Sphingobium yanoikuyae: one gene and its partner. The protein of the gene in region 1 interacts with the protein of each later gene in a pairwise test. Links are inferred from orthologs where the notes say so. Each region holds a gene or a part of one and is shown on either strand. Other genes may lie near its edges.

Region 1 (7,795 bases):
ACCATCTATGACAGCGATTTCGGCGCGGCGCTCACGGAGCCTTCGCCCGAGCGTTTCGGGCGCGGCTATGCCGGCTATTGGGAGGTGCGCAACCTGCGCATGGCGGCCAATATTCGCGACGTCTTCGCCGCCGCGCCGGGCCAGCGGATGCTGGTGATCGTCGGCGCCTCGCACAAATTCTATCTCCAGGCCTATCTCGACATGATGCACGATGTGCGGCTGGTCGATACCGACGCCATACTGCACTGAGGCCGCGCTTGCTCTTGGCGGCAGGGTTCGATCTAATCGGCCGTCCCCTTGCAGGAGAGCGGCGCATGACGATCAATCTGTCGGACTATGAGACCGGGGCGAAGTTCAAGGGTGATTATGATGCGGCGCTGCTGGCGCTGCAGCATCGCCTGTCGAAGATCCAGGTCGCCCATATCCTGCATCGCCGCCGGACCGTCATCATGCTGGAAGGCTGGGATGGCGCGGGCAAGGGCGGGATCATCAAGCGGATGACCGCGGACTGGGACCCGCGTTACTATCAGGTCCATCCGATTGCCGCGCCGACACGCGAGGAACTGGACCATCATTTCCTCTGGCGCTTCTGGACCCGGTTACCCGCCAGCCAGAATATCGGCCTGTTCGACCGCAGCTGGTATGGCCGGGTGTTGGTCGAGCGGGTGGAGAAATATGCCACCAAGGCGGAATGGAAGCGCGGATACAAGGATATCAACGCGTTCGAGGCGCAGCAGGTCGAGACCGGCACCAACATCATCAAGCTGTTCGTCCACATCACCCAGGAGACGCAGGACGAGCAACTGGCGCAGCGGCTGGATACGCCGTGGAAGCGGTGGAAGACCGGCACCGACGATTATCGCAACCGGGCCAGGCGGGCCGAATATTGGGATGCGATGCACGACATGTTCGAGAAGACCGACACCAAGCAGGCGCCCTGGAAGGTGATCGACAATAATAATCGCAAGGCCGGACGAATCGCGGCGCTAACCTATGTGGCGGAGCGGCTGGAGAAACTGGTGCCGATGGATTTCCCGGCGCCCGATCCCGAGGTGGTCAAGCTGGCACGCGAGGCATTTGGCTATAAACCGGCCAAATAATTCCGTAAAAACAACGATCTGTAACAAAAGCGTCATCAAATACTAAGCGGTCATTTACCCTTTTCTTCTAGGCCGGGCGCCATGTACGCGCCCCAGATGCTCGATCGGCCCGACCCGGAGCCGCATGTTGCCGCCGGCACCGCCTTGCCCTTTGCGCAGGGCTGCGCTGCGGTCCGGCTGGGCCAGCCGCTCAGCCAGGCGGTCGACCGCTTCCAGGACGATGCGGCGCTGCGGCTGCTGCCGGTGGTGGACGCCGCCGATCGGCCGGTGGGGGCCATTTATGAGCGCGACATGCGACGCATCCTTTTCAACCCCTTCGGTCATGCGCTGCTGCGCAATCCCAGTTTCGGCGGGCGGCTGGATGAGCATGTGCGGCCGTGTGCGATGGTGGAGCAGAGTGCCAGCGTCGAGCGGCTGATCGATCTTTATGCGGCGCAGGGGAGTGATTGCGAGGGGCTGATCGTGACGCAGGGCGGCCATTATGCCGGCGTGGTCGACGGCCCGCTGCTGCTGCGGCTGGCGGCGGAGCGGGATACGCGCGATGCGCTGGCCCGCACCCGGCGGCTGGAACATGTGACGCGCGAGAGCGGCGCATTTCGCGCGGATGTCGAGGCGCTGATCGCGGATCTGGTCGGCATGGCCGACATGCTGTCGGCGCGCGCTGAACAGGCGGTGGAGCGGGCGTCGGGCAATGGCGAGGCGGCGGCCGGCATGGCGGTCGCGGCGGAACAGACGGCCGACAGCCTGCACGGCATTGCCAGCGGCGGGCAGGAACTGGGCGGGCTGTTCCAGGCAATGGAAAGCCAGGTGCGCGCGGCGGGCGAAGCGATCCGCGCGGCGGTGGCGCAGACGCAGGTCGGGGCCGAGCAGACGGCGGCGCTGCGGGTCGAGGCGGACGGGATCGGCGCGGTCATCACCCTGATCGACGATATTGCGCGGGCGACCAGCATGTTGGCGCTCAATGCCAGCATCGAGGCGGCACGGGCCGGTGAGGCCGGGCAGGGCTTTGCCGTGGTGGCGCGCGAGGTGAAGACATTGGCGAGCCAGACGCGTGAGGCGGCGGCCGAGATCGGCCAGCGCATCGGCCATGTCCGGCTGGCGGTGGAGACGGTGGCGCAGGGGCATCTGCACATGGACGCGGCGATGGCGACCGCGAACGAGGTGTCGGCATCGGTCTTCTCGGCGGTGGCGCGCCATGGTGCCTTCAGCCGGTCGATCGCCGCGAGCCTGTCGGAAGCCGGATCGTCGAGCGACCATATCCGCCAGAGTGCGCGCCAGATCAGCGATAATGCAAGCGCGGCGGCAGCAGGCGCCCATGACATCGGCGTTGCGGCGGGGCAACTGGCAACGGTCGCGCATCGGTTGGACGATCGGGCGAGCCGGTTCCTGCAGGCGATCCAGGCAGGTTGAACCGCACAAAGCCTCTGGTAACGGCGCAAAAAGCAGCTAGTCTTGCACCCAATGGGTCCGGCACGGGCCGAAAATGGGAGAGAAGATCATGCTCGTCATGTTCGTCGGCGTCGATCGCACCGAAACCGCGGTCAACCCTACCCAGGTGACCTTCGTCTCATCCGTGACCGACGGCACCCGCATCCGCTTTGGCGAAGGCCGCAGCGTCACCGTGACCGAACCGATCGCCGAGGTGCTGGATTCGCTCAACCGCGCCCTGCGGCCGCACGAATAGCGGTCTTTTCCCTCTTCCCCTCCGTTGTGCCTGCATGGCGACAGCCCTGTCGCGCGCCCGGCAGGTAAAAGGCCCGCCGCGCCATCGCGCAACGGGCCTTTTCAGAGCGTGAAGCCAGAGGTGGACGAAAGGCAGGATCAGGCGCCCGGTTGATCCGGTCGGGCGCGGTCGTCCTGCTTAGTCGTCATCCCCCGCTTCGGGTCCGGCCATCATCCCTTCGGCGACTTCCTCGGTCTTGCCGCGGATCGCCTTTTCCAGGCGGTCTGCCATTTCGGGATTTTCCTTGAGGAAGGTCTTGGCGTTTTCGCGACCCTGACCAATGCGGACCGAGTCATAGGAGAACCAGGAGCCCGACTTCTCGACCAGCCCGGCCTTGACGCCGATGTCGAGCATTTCGCCGATCTTGGAAATGCCCTCGCCATACATGATGTCGAATTCGACCTGCTTGAAGGGCGGGGCGACCTTGTTCTTCACCACCTTCACGCGGGTCGCGTTGCCGACGATATCGTCGCGATCCTTGATCTGGCCGGTGCGACGGATGTCGAGACGGACCGAGGCGTAGAATTTGAGCGCGTTGCCGCCGGTGGTGGTTTCCGGATTGCCGTACATCACGCCGATCTTCATGCGCACCTGGTTGATGAAGATCACCATGCACTTGGAGCGGGCGATCGACCCGGTCAGCTTGCGCAGCGCCTGGCTCATGAGGCGCGCCTGCAGGCCGACATGGCTGTCGCCCATCTCGCCCTCGATCTCGGCACGCGGCACCAGCGCGGCGACCGAGTCGACGACGAGGATGTCGATGGCGTTGGAGCGGACCAGCGTGTCGACGATTTCCAGCGCCTGTTCGCCGGTGTCGGGCTGCGACACGATCAGTTCGTCAATGTCGACGCCCAGCTTCTTGGCATAGATGGGGTCGAGCGCATGTTCCGCGTCGACGAAGGCGGCGGTGCCGCCGGCCTTCTGGGCTTCGGCGATCGCATGCAGCGTCAGCGTGGTCTTGCCCGAGCTTTCGGGACCGTAAATCTCGATGATGCGGCCCTTGGGCAGGCCGCCGATGCCGAGCGCGATGTCGAGGCCGAGCGAGCCGGTCGAGATCGATTCAATCTCGATCTTCTCACGGCTGCCGAGCTTCATCGCGCTGCCCTTGCCGAAGGCGCGATCAATCTGGGCGAGCGCCGCCTCCAATGCTTTCTGTCTGTCCATTGTGCCTGTCTTCTTGGAATCGATGAGTGAGAGCATAGCGGTCATCGGCCTATCCCCTGTCAAGCGGATCGCGTCGAGTCACTCGGCGCCTGCCAATGATGTATCCCGTTTGTTCCTGCGGAACAAGAGGGGAACGGAAATTTCCTATCCTGCCTATTCAGTCGGCGAGAATCTTCTCCAGCGCGCGCTCCACGGCGCCGATGGTGAAGGGCTTGGCCAGCGTCGGCCGATCGGCATGGCCCTGCGGCAGATCATCCGCCATGCCGCCGGTGGCGAACAGGAAGGGAATCGACTGCTGCGCCAATATGTCGGCGACCGGCCAGCTTTTTTCACCCTGGAGATTGCAGTCGAGCAGGGCGGCGTCGAACCCGCCCTCGCGCGCCAGGGCGCACGCCTCGTCCACCGACGCGGCGGTCGCGTGGAGGCGATAGCCGAGCGCGTCGAGATAATCTTCCAGCATCATGCCGATCATCGCTTCATCCTCGACGATGAGGATGGACTTGCCGTCAGCCATGCGCCCTTGTCCCTTGTTCTTGCTTCCCATCGCTAGCCAAAGGGGCAGGCGATGCCCAGCATAATCGTTTGCCGGCGGGCAAGTTCATTCCACCGCCGGTCGCATCGCCAGCGCGTCGCGCGCCGCTTCGGCCAACTGGTTGACGGAAAAGGGCTTGGGCAGGAAGGCGACATTGGCGATGTCGATCGACTTGCGCAGTTGCTCCTCGGCATAGCCGGACATGAACAGCACGGGGAGGTCGGGGAAACTGCGTCGCGCCTGCGCCACCATCGCCGGCCCATCCATATTGGGCATCACCACGTCGGAGATCAGCAGGTCGATCTTCTCGCCGCCGCCCAGCACTTCCAGCCCCTGTTCGCCGTCGCTGGCAGTCAGCACCTTGTAGCCCTGCCGGGTGAGGGCGCGTTCGGCCACGGCACGGACCATATCCTCATCCTCGACCAGCAGCACCGTGCCGGTGCCCCAGGTTTCGCTGCGCTTGATCGGCGTCTTGGGCTTGGCCTGCTCGATGTCGCCGCCGGCATAGACCGGCAGATAGATGACGAAGCTGGCGCCCCGGCCCAGTTCGGATTCGGCGAAGATATAGCCGCCCGACTGCTTTACGATGCCGTAGACGGTGGAGAGGCCAAGACCGGTGCCCTTGCCCAGTTCCTTGGTGGTGAAGAAGGGTTCGAAGATCTTGGACAAGATGTCGGGCGGGATGCCGAGGCCCGTGTCGGACACGCGCAGCGCGGTATAGTCGCTGATCGGCAGAATTTGTTGCCGCATCTCGCGCACGCGGTTCGCCGGCACGCCATAGGTCTGGATATTGAGCGTGCCGCCTTCGGGCATGGCGTCGCGGGCATTGACCGCCAGGTTGATGATGACCTGTTCGAGCTGGCCGGGGTCGGCGCGCACCGCGCCGAGGTTGCGGCCATGGCTGACGTCGAGCTTCACATTCTCGCCGAGTAGGCGCTTCAGCAGGTTGGAGACGTCGGCGACGATGTCGGGCAGTTGCAATATCTGCGGGCGCAGCGTCTGTTGGCGCGAGAAGGCGAGCAGCTGGCGGGTGAGGCCGGCGGCGCGATTGCTGTTCGACTTGATCTGGGTGATGTCGTCATAGTCGCTGTCGCCCGGCGTATGGCGCATCAGCATCAGGTCGCAATGGCCGATGATGGCGGTCAGGATATTGTTGAAGTCATGGGCGACGCCGCCCGCCAGCTGGCCGATCGCCTGCATCTTGGTCGCCTGTGCGACCTGGCGCTTGAGCTTCGATTCCTCGCTATTGTCCTTGAGGCTGAGCAGCACAGCGGCCTCGCCCAGGCCGCGCACGCCGGCAAGGCTGAGCGCGATCGGTTCTTCGGGCTGTTCGCGCATGCGCACGGCGATGTCGCCCGACATTTGCGGGCCGACGGCAAAGCGGCGCACCGCGTCGGCCACCGCCGCCTGATCCTCGCGCACGACAAGGTCGCCGGGATAGCTGGGCGTTTCGGCATCCTTGATGCCGGCGGCGCGGGCGAACGCCTTGTTGACGAACAGCACCCGGCCGTCGCGATCGGCCATGGCGAGGCCGAAGGGCAGCAGCGAGAGCAGGGTTTCGATATAGGAAAGGGCCGATGTGCCGCCGCCGCCGGCCGGCTCGTCGATCAGCAGCAGCAGCATCGGGCCGTCCTGCGCCCCATTCTGGATGCCGCCCGGCTGGGTGGCGCGGCGCAGCGGCACCTGCAGCAGGCGCAGCGGCAGGCCGCCGCTTTCCTCGCGCGCCAGGAACAGCCGGCCCTTGTCATCGACCCGCATATGGGCGGCGAAATCGCGGCCGGTGATGTTGGCATCGATCCGTCCGGCGGCGCGCAGCAGGAAGGCGCCGTTGGCGGCGCGGATGCGCCCCTCGCCGCCGATCATCACCGCCATGATGCCGGCTTCGCCCAACTGTCGCCCGGCCTCGCCCGTCAGGACGCGATGGACATCGTCGAGCGCGCTGGGCTGGCGCATCGGAGTGAAGCGCCAGAGCAGATAATCTTCCGAGCGACCGGTGCGGGTGATGTCGACGTCGAGGCGCAGGGTCGCATGGGCGATCGCCTCCACCTTGGCCTCACCATCGCGCCAGGCGGCGCGGGCGGCGGCGGTCAGGCTCTCGATCAGCGAGGCATCGGCATTGACGGCCGGAGGCGAGGGATAGCCGGGGAACCATTCGCCGAACAGGTCGCTGGCGCAGACCAGCCGGCCGGCGCGGTCGGTGACGGCGATCGCCATGCTGGAGGCGTCGGCGGCGGCGCGCGCCACGGTCCAGTCGGGCACGGCATCACTGGCGGACAGCGGCGGGGGATAGAGGCGGCGATACCAGGCGAGCAGCGCGGCGATGGTGATGACCGTGGCGGCAAAGCCGGCGGCCAGCGCCCAGTCGCCGATGGCATAGAGGACGATCGCGGCGGAGGCTGCTGCGGCGAGCGCGAGCAGAGGCACGAAGCTGCGCGACGGGGCCTGCCCCATCCACGCCTCATCATCCCTGTTTACCCGCGCGACCATCGGCGCCGTCCCCTTAAGCCCTTACAATGGAACCATGACGCCACGGATCAGACCCGGGCGATCTCTTCCAATGCGCTGCTTTCGGTGCGCTTGCCAATCCTCAATTTGCGCGCCTGCCACTTGCGCCCCATGCGGCGGCGCCAGAACCAGTCGGCGCCGACATAGCCGACCACCGCGCTGGCGAGCGAGATGAGGAAGAGGCCGAGCAGCATGGCCGGGGCGGCTTCGGAAAAGAGCCAGGCGCACCATTGGCCGATCGAGGCATGGCCATCGACCAGTGCCATGAAGCCGGAGGCGTCAGCGCTGCGGCCGAGCATCCAGTTGCCGAGCCATACCGACGCCATCAGGATCAGCGGCGTGGTGGCCGGGTTGGACAGGAAGGTCATCGCCGCCGCCACCGGGATATTGGCGCGGAAGGGCAGGGCGAAGATAGCAGCGCCGGCGATCTGGACGCCGGGGATCAGCAGGAAGATGCCGACGAACAGGCCGAGCGCGACGCCGCGCGGTACCGACCGACGGGTGAAGCGCCACAGCGAAGGTTCCAGCACGCGATGGGCGACGGGGGCAAGGACGCGGCTCTTCTCCAGCGATTCACGGGTCGGCGCGTTGGCGTGCCACCAGCGGGAGAAGCGATTGTCCATGGATCAGCTATGTGCCTTCATGATGCGCTGCTGATCGCGCTTCCAGTCACGTTCCTTGATCGTGTCGCGCTTGTCGTGATTCTGCTTGCCCTTGGCCAGCGCCAGTTCGACCTTGGCCCGGCCCTGGCTGTTGAAATAGACCATCAGC
Region 2 (10,401 bases), 1.9 Mb from region 1 along the record:
CCGGCGCGAACTCAACGGCGCGATCAACCGACTGGCACAGGATATGGGCGGCTTCCCCCATGTCCGGACGCTCTATCGCGGCTATGCGGTCAGGGGCGGGCTGATCCGGGTCTGATGTTGGATTTGTAGGAAAGGCTGCGCTTAACTTCGCATATTTCCCGCACATTGTGACATTTGATATCCAATGTAGGACATCTTGTTGCGGGACGGGCGTCGGGGCGGATGGCTCCGACCTGGCTCATCATAGCGGCTTTTGCGCGGATAGGACAGGGCGGCGCTGCGATCGGCCGCCCCGTTCCTGTCCGGTCAGGCTGCCTGGCGTTCCAGCAGTTCCAGTTCCAGCCGATCCCAGATTTCGACCAGCGCCGACACCAGGTCGCGCATCATCTCTTCATTATGGGCCGGGCCAGGCGTGAAGCGCAGACGTTCGGTGCCGCGCGGCACGGTCGGATAGTTGATCGGCTGCACATAGGCGCCATATTCGGCGAGCAGGATGTCGCTGATCCGCTTGGCCTTGACCGGATCGCCCACCATCAGCGGCACGATATGGGTGACCGAGTTCATAACCGGCAGGCCCGCGTCGCGCATCAACTGCTTGAGCTTGGCGGCGGATGCCTGCTGGCCTTCGCGCTCGGCGCTGGAGCCCTTCAGGTGCCGCACGCTCGCCAGCACGCCGGCGACCAGCACGGGCGAGAGCGAGGTGGTGAAGATGAAGCCGGGCGCATAGCTGCGGATCACGTCGACGATCATCTGGTCGGCGGCGATATAGCCGCCCATCACGCCGAATGCCTTGCCCAGCGTGCCTTCGATGATGGTCAGGCGATGCGCGACATCGTCGCGCTCCGAAATGCCGCCGCCGCGCGCACCATACATGCCCACGGCATGGACTTCGTCGAGATAGGTGAGCGCGTTGAACTCGTCGGCCAGGTCGCAGATTTCCGCGATCGGCGCCACGTCGCCGTCCATCGAGTAGACGCTTTCGAAGGCGATCAGCTTGGGCGCCTCGGGATCCTCGGCGGCGAGAAGTTCGCGCAGATGATCGAGATCATTGTGACGGAAGACGCGCTTTTCGCAGCCCGAATTGCGGATGCCCGCGATCATCGAGGCGTGGTTCAGCTCGTCCGAAAAGATGATGCAGCCCGGCAGGATCTTGGCGAGGGTCGAGAGCGTCGCTTCGTTCGAGACATAGCCCGAGGTGAAGAGCAGGGCCGCTTCCTTGCCATGCAGATCGGCGAGTTCCGCCTCCAGGTCGACATGATAATGGGTGTTGCCGCCGATATTGCGGGTGCCGCCCGATCCAGCGCCGACATCATGGAGCGCTTCCTCCATGGCGGCGACCACCTTGGGATGCTGGCCCATGGCGAGATAATCGTTCGAGCACCAGACGGTGATCGGCTTCGGGCCGTTATGGCCGTGGAAGCAGCGGGCATTGGGGAACGCGCCCTTGTTACGCAGGATGTCGATGAACACGCGATAGCGGCCCTCGCTGTGGAGCCGGTCGATCGCCTGCGAAAAGATATGCTTGTAATTCACTACGCCGTTCTTCCCGTTGCTCGCGCGCCGGTTCTTCTATGGTCGCGCCATCCTCTGCCTGAGGAGTGCATTTACCTGCGCGCGCCTGCCATTGCCAGCGATAACCGCTCGCAACGATACGCAGATTCCCTATCAGTGTGATCGAAACGCTTTGCCATTGGACAAATGGCCTACCCCCTAGGGTCAGAGCGCGTCGATGCGATCAAGGCCATAGCTGGCCAGCGCGTCGCGCAGCGCCTCGACCTTGTCATCGACGCGGGTGAAGACGGCGATGCCGGGCGAGGGCGCATCCGGCCAGGGCTGTCCTTCGGTCAGGAAGGCGATGCGCCGGGCTATCCCTTCGCCGCCATGGACGAAGCCCATCGGATGCGGCGCGGCGGCGGCAAGTTCTTGTTCCACTAGCGGAAAATGGGTGCAGGCGAGGACGACCATGTCCATCCGATCGCCACCCGGCTGATCGAGAAGCCCCGCCAGTGCGTCGCGGGCGATGGCGGGATCGAGCGTTTCGCCGCGCAGCTTCGCCTCGGCCAGTTGCACCAGCGCGGCGCTGCCATGGCGCAGCACGGTGCAGTCGGCGCCATGTTCGGCGGCAAGTCGGTCGACATAGGGCTGGCGCACGGTGGCATTGGTGCCCAGCACGCCGAACACCCGGCTTTTGGACAATAGCGCCGCCGGCTTGATCGCCGGGACGGTGCCGACCACCGGAATGTCGAGCGCGGCGCGGACATGCGGCAGGGCGATGGTCGAGGCGGTGTTGCAGGCGATGACGGCGAGGCGCGGGCGATAGCGCTCCACCAGCCGACCGAGCAGGGCGGGCACGCGCGCGGCGATCTCCGCCTCGCTCTTGGTGCCATAGGGGAAGCCGGCGCTGTCGGCGGCATAGACGACCGGGGCGTTCGGCAAGGCGGCGCGGGCCGGGGCGAGGATGGACAGGCCCCCCACGCCGGAATCGAAGAAAAGGATGGGAGCGTCTGGTGCGACCGTCATGCGCGCCTGTGTCGCGGCATGGGGCGGGAGTGTCAACGCCCGGTGCTTGCAAAGCGGGCCGGTCGCTGCCACCTCGCGGGCCGATCGAAGGAGAGAATGATGACGCAGCCCAGCATGAAACAGAAGATGATCGCGGGTGAGCCCTATCATGCGAGCGATCCGGAAATCATCGCGGACCAGCTGGCCGCAGCGGCGTGGATGCAGCGTTTCAACGCGACCCTGCCGCCCGAGCGCGAGGAATTGCTGCGCGAGCGGCTGGGCGCGCTGGGGGCGGGATCGACGATCCGGTCGCCCTTCCACTGCGACTATGGCTTCAATATCTTCCTGGGCGCGGGCGTGTTCCTGAACTTCAACTGCGTCATCCTGGACGTCGTGCCGGTGACCATCGGCGACGGCACGCAGATCGGCACCGGGGTGCAGATATTGACCGCCGATCATCCGCGCGATCCGGCCGAGCGTGCCACCGGCATCGAATGGGGCGTGCCGATCACCATCGGCCGCAATGTGTGGATCGGCGGCGGCGCGATCATCCTGCCTGGCGTGACGATCGGCGACGATGCGCTGATCGGTGCGGGCAGCGTGGTGACGCGCGACGTGCCGGCCGGCGCAACCGTGGTCGGCAATCCCGCACGGGTGCGGTAAGCCGATACTGCCCATTGCCCCCCGCGCCTGTCACGCTATGGTCACGCGCAACAATCAGAACAGGCCGGCCGATTGCATCGGCTGTCCCGTTCTGATCTTTTGATGTACCGCGTTTTCCGAGCCAGCAGTTGTTCCACCTGCTTTGAAAACGCTTTATCGGCGAATTTCATGACACCTCCCTGGCTGCTTCCCGCTTTTGTTCTGGTGCTGGGCTATATGCTCGGCTCGATCCCCTTTGGCCTGCTGCTGACGCGCTTCACCGGCGCTGGCGACCTGCGCCAGATCGGGTCGGGCAATATCGGCGCGACCAATGTCCTGCGCACCGGGCGCAAGGGGCTGGCGGCGGCGACCCTGCTGCTCGACCTGCTCAAGGGTGCGGCGGCGGTGTTGATCGGCGCGGCGCTGGTGGATGGTGGCGGGCCGATGGCGGGCGCCATGGCATTCATCGGCCATTGCTACCCCGTCTGGCTGCGCTTTGCCGGTGGCAAGGGCGTGGCGACGATGATGGGTGTGGTGACGGCCATGTACTGGCCGGCCGGCATCGTCTTTGCGGTCGTGTGGCTGGGGGCGCTGTTCGGCACCAAATGGTCGTCGGTCGGCGGCATGTCGGCCGCAGTCAGCGCACCGATCGCCATGTTCGCCTTTGGCCGGATCGATCTGGTGCCGGTCAGCCTGGCGCTCGCGCTGATCGTGCTGTGGCGGCACCGTGCCAATATCGCCCGGCTGATAAAGGGCGAGGAGCCCAAGGTCGGCAGTTCCAAGCAGAAAGCCGCCACCGAGTGAGCGGGCAGGAGCGGTTCGACCGTCTCCGCCTGATCCGATCCCCCCGGATCGGCCCCGTCAGCTACCGCCAGTTGCTCGCGCGCTTCGGCAGCGCGGCCGAGGCGCTGCGCGCCATTCCCATGCTCGCCGCGCGCGGTGGGGGCGAGGCGCGGGTGGCCGATGCTGCCGCGATCGAGCGGGAGATTTCCGCGACCCGCGCGATCGGCGCCCGCTATCTGCTGATGGGCGATGCCGACTATCCCGCGCTGCTGGCCGAGATGGAGGGCGCGCCGCCCGCGCTCATCATCCGGGGCGATGCCGCGATCGCGGCGCGGCCGTGCATCGCCATGGTCGGCGCGCGCAACGCGTCGGCGGCCGCCTGCCGCTTTGCCCGGATATTGGCGCAGCAGCTGGGTGAACGGGGCGCGGTGGTCGTGTCCGGCCTGGCGCGCGGCATCGATACCGAAGCGCATCGCGGATCGATCGACAGCGGCACGATCGGCGTGATCGCCAGCGGCATCGACATCGGCTTCCCGCCCGAAAATGCCGCCTTGCAGGAAGATGTGGCGAAACGTGGCCTGCTGGTGACCGAGCATCCGCCCGGCACCCAGCCGCTCGCCCGGCATTTCCCGGCGCGCAACCGGATCATCGCTGGCCTTGCGCTGGGCACGGTGGTGGTGGAGGCGGCACCCAAATCCGGGTCGCTGATCACCGCAAGGCTGGCGACCGAGGCGGGGCGCGAGGTGATGGCGGTGCCGGGATCGCCGCTCGACCCGCGCGCCCAGGGCTGCAACCTGCTGATCCGCGAGGGTGCGACATTGGTGCAGAATGCCGATGATATATTGGAGGCGGTCGGCGGGCTTGATCCCCGCATGGTGCGGCAGGGCAGCTTCGACTTTATCGGCCAGCCGGTGTCGAGCGATGTCGCCGACGCCGATCGCGCGGCAGTGATCGCGCTGCTGGGGCCGGTCGCGGTGGCGGTGGATGAGGTCATCCGCCTGTCCGGCCTGTCGCCCGCTATCGTGCAGACGGTGCTGCTGGAACTGGAGCTGGCGGGCGGGCTGGAACGGCAGGCGGGTGGGAAAGTGAGTGTAAGCTAAATGTTAGAATTGATAGCATTGCCGATATGGGGAACACTTTCGGCAGCGCTGATCGCTGCCTGCGCCAGCATTTTTGTTGCCTATCGGACGGTGAGCAAGGAGAATCGCAAACGTAGGGGCGAGATCGCGATAGAAATTACACGCTTGTTGCTGGATCCGAATACTTCCCAAGGGGCGCAAAGACGCTTTGCTGTAGGAATATTAAAAATTCAAAGCGAGCCACCTGAAAGGGTCGTGCATAAAGGAATAGTCCTTTTTGTTGCGCTGAATTCGAGGGTTACAATCGGACGGGATCCAGGGAATGATCTGATGTTGAGCGCTGATGACATATCTCGCTTCCATTGTGGCTTGATATCGGAGGGGGAGCATGTGTTTCTTGAAGATTATTGCTCAACCAACGGTGTGCATGTGAATGGACGAGAGGTGAGGGCGGGCGGCAGCGTGGAGCTGGATGACGGCGACACTGTGGTCGTTGGAGATTATGTTCTTCGTTTCCAGAAAGTCCATTGTTCTAGCCTGATCAAATGAGCTAGCTCGCGCCAAGCGTGTCCGCTGTTGACCTTCGTTAGGTCACTCGATCAAACTCGCGCGTATACGTGAGAGACTTCCAAACCGGGGCCTGAATGCAACTTGTCATTGTCGAATCGCCGGCCAAGGCGAAGACCATCGAGAAATATCTGGGCGGGGATTTCCATGTCCTGGCCAGCTACGGCCATATCCGCGACCTGCCGCCCAAGGACGGGTCGGTCGATCCCGACAATGGCTTTGCCATGTCGTGGGAAAATTATGGCGACAAGGGCAAGCAGCTCAAGGCCATCGCCGACGAGGCGAAGAAGGCCACGCGATTGATCCTGGCGACTGACCCTGATCGCGAAGGGGAAGCGATCAGCTGGCATGTGCAGGAAGTGCTGCGCGCCAAGAAGGCGCTGCCGCAGACGGTCGACCGGGTGACGTTCAACGCCATCACCAAGGCGGCGGTGCTGGACGCGATGGCCAAGCCGCGCGCGCTGGACGAGGATCTGATCGACGCCTATCGGGCGCGCCGGGCGCTCGACTATCTGGTGGGCTTCACCCTGTCGCCGGTGCTGTGGCGCAAGCTGCCCGGCGCCAAGTCGGCCGGCCGCGTCCAATCGGTCGCGCTGCGCCTGGTGGTGGAGCGCGAGCGCGAGATCGAAAGCTTCGTGCCGCAGGAATATTGGTCGATCTCGGCCGAGATGGAGCAGGGCGGGCAGGGCTTCACCGCGCGCCTGGTCCGCTGGAAGGGCGAGAAGATCGACCGCCTGACCATCGGCAAGGAAGGCGATGCCATGGCCGCTAAGGCGGACGTGGAGGCCGGGCGCTTCACCGTCGACAAGGTCGAGACGAAGCCGCTCACCCGCAATCCCCCGCCGCCCTTCACCACCTCGACCCTGCAGCAGGAAGCCGCGCGCAAGCTGGGCTTCTCGGCCAGCCACACGATGCGGATCGCGCAGCAGCTCTACGAGGACGGCGCGATCACCTATATGCGTACCGACGGCGTGCAGATGGACGGCAGCGCCATCTCCGCCGCGCGCAAGGCGATCGCGGAGCGCTATGACGGCGGCTATCTGCCCGAAAAGCCACGCCAGTATCAGACCAAGGCCAAGAATGCGCAGGAAGCGCACGAAGCCATCCGCCCGACCGAATTCCATCGCGACAAGGTCGGCGGCGGCGATCATGCGCGCCTTTACGACCTGATCTTCAAGCGCGCGCTGGCGAGCCAGATGGCGTCAGCCCGGCTGGAGCGCACCACCATCGACATGGTCGACGGCAGCGGCAGCCATACGTTGCGCGCCACCGGTCAGGTGGTGATCTTCCCCGGTTTCCTCGCCCTTTACGAAGAAGGTCGCGACGATGCCGAGGATGACGACAGCAAGCTGCTGCCGCGCCTGAGCGAAGGCGACGCGCCGGCCAAGAAGAAGGTGAGCGCCGAACAGCATTTCACCCAGCCGCCGCCGCGCTATTCCGAAGCCTCGCTGGTGAAGAAGCTGGAAGAGCTGGGCATCGGTCGCCCGTCTACCTATGCCTCGACGCTGCAGGTTCTGAAGGACCGCGACTATGTCCGCGTCGAGAAGAACCGCTTCTTCGCCGAGGAGAGCGGGCGGCTTGTCACGGCCTTCCTGGAGCGCTTCTTCGAGCGCTATGTCTCTTATGATTTCACTGCCGGCCTGGAAGACGAGCTGGACGAGATTTCCGGCGGCCGCGCCCAGTGGCAGGAAGTGCTCGAAGCCTTCTGGAAGGACTTCAAGCCCAAGACCGCCGAGATCATGGAGCAGAAGCCGTCCGACATCACGGCCGAGCTGGACAAGTTCCTGGAGCCGATGCTGTTCCCGCCTAAGGCGGACGGCAGCAATCCGCGCGCCTGCCCGCTCTGCGCCGATGGCCAGCTGTCGCTGCGTGGTGGACGCTTCGGTGCGTTCATCGCCTGCTCCAACTATCCCGAGTGCAAATATACCCGCAAGTTCGGCCAGCCCGGCGGCAGCGATGGCGCCGATACCGGTCCCGAAATCCTGGGCCAGCATCCCGAGACCGGGCAGGACATCGTCAAGAAGTCCGGCCGTTTCGGCCCCTATATCGAGATGGGCGAGGGCAAGGAAGCCAAGCGCGGGTCGATCCCCAAGGATCTGCCCGATGGCGAGATGACGCTCGACTGGGCGATCAAGCTGCTGAGCCTGCCGCGCGAGGTCGGCCTGCACCCGGAAACCGGGCTGCCGATCGTTGCCAATATCGGCCGCTTCGGTCCCTATCTGCTGCATGACGGCAAATATGGCCGCCTGTCCTCGACCGCCGAGATTTTCGAGGTGGGCATGAACATGGCCGTCGCCAAGCTCGCCGATGCGGCGAACAAGGGCGGGCGTGGCGGATCGTCGCGGGAGCCATTGAAGGTGCTGGGCAAGCATCCGCGCACCGAGGCGGAGATCAAGCTGATGGCGGGCCGCTATGGCCCCTATGTCACTGACGGCACGACCAACGCGACCCTGCCCAAGACGATCGAGCAGGACGCGCTGACCCTGGAGGAGGCGGCCCAGCTGATCGACGCGCGTGCAGCGGCGGCCCCGGCCAAGAAGGGCAAGAAGGCATCGGCGAAGAAGGCGGCCGCCAAGAAGCCGGCGGCGAAGAAGGAAGCGGGCGAAAAGAAGCCCGCAGCCAAGAAGGCCCCGGCCAAGAAGAAGGCGGAGACCGCCAAGGCATGATCGGCGCCATGGCGGGGCGGGCCTTCGCCATCGTCGCCCTGCTTCTGTCGGCGGCCAGCCCCGCGCTGGCCGCCGAACCGGAGGTCGTGCGCTTCCAGGTCGGCGACAAGGAACTGCACTGGACCGTGCCGGAGGGCTATTGCCCGCCCAAGGGGCCGATGGCGTCGCTGGCGCAGATGATGGCGACCATGGACACGCAGAATGTCACGGTCCTGACCCTCTTTGCCTGCGAGGCGACGTTGACGAAGCTGGATCGCTATATCCTTGTCAAGGCGCCGGTCGCGGCACTGATGGCGACGCTGGAGCGGGACCAGTTCCTGAAGCTCATGGAAGCGGAGTTCGACACGCCGGCGTTCAAGGCGTTTCTGGACAAGGACGATAGCAATGTGGCCATCGACAAGGGGATGGAGACGCTGTTCGGTGCCAAGACCCAGACCAGCGGCAAGGTCGTGCCGATGGGAATGGACGATAGCTGCGCCATCATCGGCGGATCGATGACGATGCAGACCCAGCAGGCTCAGGTGGCGATCGGCGTTGGCGGTTGCCTGACGACGGCGGCGAGCAAGGCGATCCTTGTCGCCACCTATGAAGGCTATGACGGGCCGGACACGGTCCGCACGTTGGTAAAGCGGTCGCGCGACTTTGCCCTGTCGATCATCGCGGAAAATGAAGCGCCGGCCAATTGATCGGCTGGCCGGCTTCTCGCTTGTCTCGCTGCTGCGCGGATAAAAATAGGCGATAGGCTAGCCGAAATGGTGGGCGGCAGCGATCAGGGCGCCGGCGGCGAGGATGGCGGCGGCGATCCATTTGCTGCCTTGGTCCGATGGGGACGGGGTGGCGGGCGTCGTGTCTGCCTCTAGCCGGCGGGTCAGCGCGCGCAACAGGCGCGGGGCGTCGTCGGCGATGCGCGAGAGTTCGAGCAGCAGGGCAACGGTCTTTTCCGGGGCATGGGCCGCAGCGACCTGGTTCATCACCAGCCGGCCGCGCGCCTTTTGCAGCGCCTGCGACAGGTCGAAGCCGGGCTGGATCGCGCCCAGCACCCCGTCCATCGTGATCAGCGCCTTGAAGATGAGGGCGAGGTCGGGCGGCAGCACCAGCCCCTCCTTGCGTAGCAGCGGAAAGAAGTCGGCGACCATGCGGGTGAGGACCAGCGGGCCGCTGCCGTGGCGGGCGACCAATTGCTCGGCGGCGTCCAGCACCCGGCCGGGACCTGGCGCACTGGCCTTTGACCAGACCAACAGCGTGTCGGCCAAGGTGCGGGCGTCGCCGGAGCGCAGCGAGAGGATGAAGGACAGGAATTCCTGCCGCCGCCGCGCGCTGACATGGCCGATCAGGCCCAGGTCGAGCAGGGCGAGCCGGTCGCCCGGCAGGCAGAGGAGGTTGCCGGGATGCGGATCGCCATGGAAGCGGCCGTGGACCAGCACCATGTCGAGCACCAGCGCCGCGCCAAGGTCGGCGATCGCGACCGGATCGATGCCGGCAGCGCGCAAGGTGTCGCCGTCGCGCGGCGGCACACCGTCGATATAGTCCATGACCAGCACGGTTTCCGCGCAATAGGTCCAGTGGATCGCCGGGATGACCACGGCCGGGTTGTCAGCCAGGTCTTCGCGCAGCCGGTCGGCATTGCGACCTTCCTGGGTGAAATCCAGTTCCTCCAGCACGGTGTCGAGCAATTGCTGCACCAGCGCCTGCGGTTGGAAACGGCGCGCCTCGCGGCTGCTCGCTTCGACGATGCCGGCCAGATGGGTGATGAGGCGCAGGTCCGCCTCCATCGCCTTGCGGATGCCGGGGCGACGGATCTTGACCACCACCTCCTGCCCGTCGGTCAGGGTCGCGCGATGGACCTGCGCCATCGAGGCGGCGGCGAGCGGGGCCGTGTCGAAGCGGGCGAAAGCGGTTTCGACCGGTTCGCCCAGCACCGCTTCGAGGCGTGGGCGAAGCTGATCGAAGGGCAGGGTGGGCGCGTCGCTGTGCAGTTTGCCGAATTCGGCGATCCACGCCTCGGGCAACAGATCCTGCCGGGTGGCGAGGATCTGGCCGAGCTTCACATAGGTCGGGCCGAGCGCCTCCATCGCCTGCCGGGTGCGGCGGGGCAGGTCGGGCGGATCGGCGGCGGCACTGTCATCGCCTTTCGCCAGCCCCAGCCGGGCGAGCAGCATGTCCAG

What was found.
Region 2: the proteins of recA (region 1) and dprA interact in binary tests that used the Bacillus subtilis proteins (3 or more experiments, as listed by UniProt). The link is inferred for Sphingobium yanoikuyae from one-to-one orthologs.

What each region holds. Positions count from the first base shown.
Region 1 is NZ_CP053021.1:3,948,315-3,956,109, reverse strand. What follows is about bases 1,998-4,882. They hold recA (recombinase RecA), read right to left. Parts: upstream 4,033-4,882; coding sequence 2,962-4,032; downstream 1,998-2,961. Other genes in these bases: HH800_RS18980 (ATP-binding protein), read right to left, coding at 4,586-4,882; HH800_RS18985 (response regulator), read right to left, coding at 4,145-4,501; HH800_RS18995 (hypothetical protein), read left to right, coding at 2,599-2,784; HH800_RS29505 (methyl-accepting chemotaxis protein), read left to right, coding at 1,998-2,510. In the rest of the region: HH800_RS19010 (DUF5694 domain-containing protein), read left to right, coding at 1-249; HH800_RS19005 (polyphosphate kinase 2 family protein), read left to right, coding at 315-1,100; more of HH800_RS29505, read left to right, coding at 1,182-1,997; more of HH800_RS18980, read right to left, coding at 4,883-7,006; HH800_RS18975 (DUF2062 domain-containing protein), read right to left, coding at 7,054-7,647; SsrA-binding protein SmpB, read right to left, coding at 7,651-7,795. UniProt on the Bacillus subtilis protein: Multifunctional protein involved in homologous recombination, DNA repair and competence.
Region 2 is NZ_CP053021.1:2,053,123-2,063,523, reverse strand. Bases 3,047-5,982 are described here. They hold dprA (DNA-processing protein DprA), read left to right. Parts: upstream 3,047-3,941; coding sequence 3,942-5,024; downstream 5,025-5,982. Other genes in these bases: topA (type I DNA topoisomerase), read left to right, coding at 5,648-5,982; HH800_RS10185 (FHA domain-containing protein), read left to right, coding at 5,025-5,552; plsY (glycerol-3-phosphate 1-O-acyltransferase PlsY), read left to right, coding at 3,331-3,945; HH800_RS10200 (sugar O-acetyltransferase), read left to right, coding at 3,047-3,162. In the rest of the region: HH800_RS10215 (class I SAM-dependent methyltransferase), read left to right, coding at 1-115; hemA (5-aminolevulinate synthase), read right to left, coding at 307-1,533; murI (glutamate racemase), read right to left, coding at 1,717-2,520; more of HH800_RS10200, read left to right, coding at 2,620-3,046; more of topA, read left to right, coding at 5,983-8,236; HH800_RS10175 (hypothetical protein), read left to right, coding at 8,233-8,922; HH800_RS10170 (ABC1 kinase family protein), read right to left, coding at 8,980-10,401. UniProt on the Bacillus subtilis protein: Protein that helps load RecA onto ssDNA during transformation. Binds cooperatively to circular ssDNA, is able to bridge different segments of DNA. Favors the loading of RecA onto SsbA- or SsbB-coated ssDNA and formation of RecA-DNA filaments.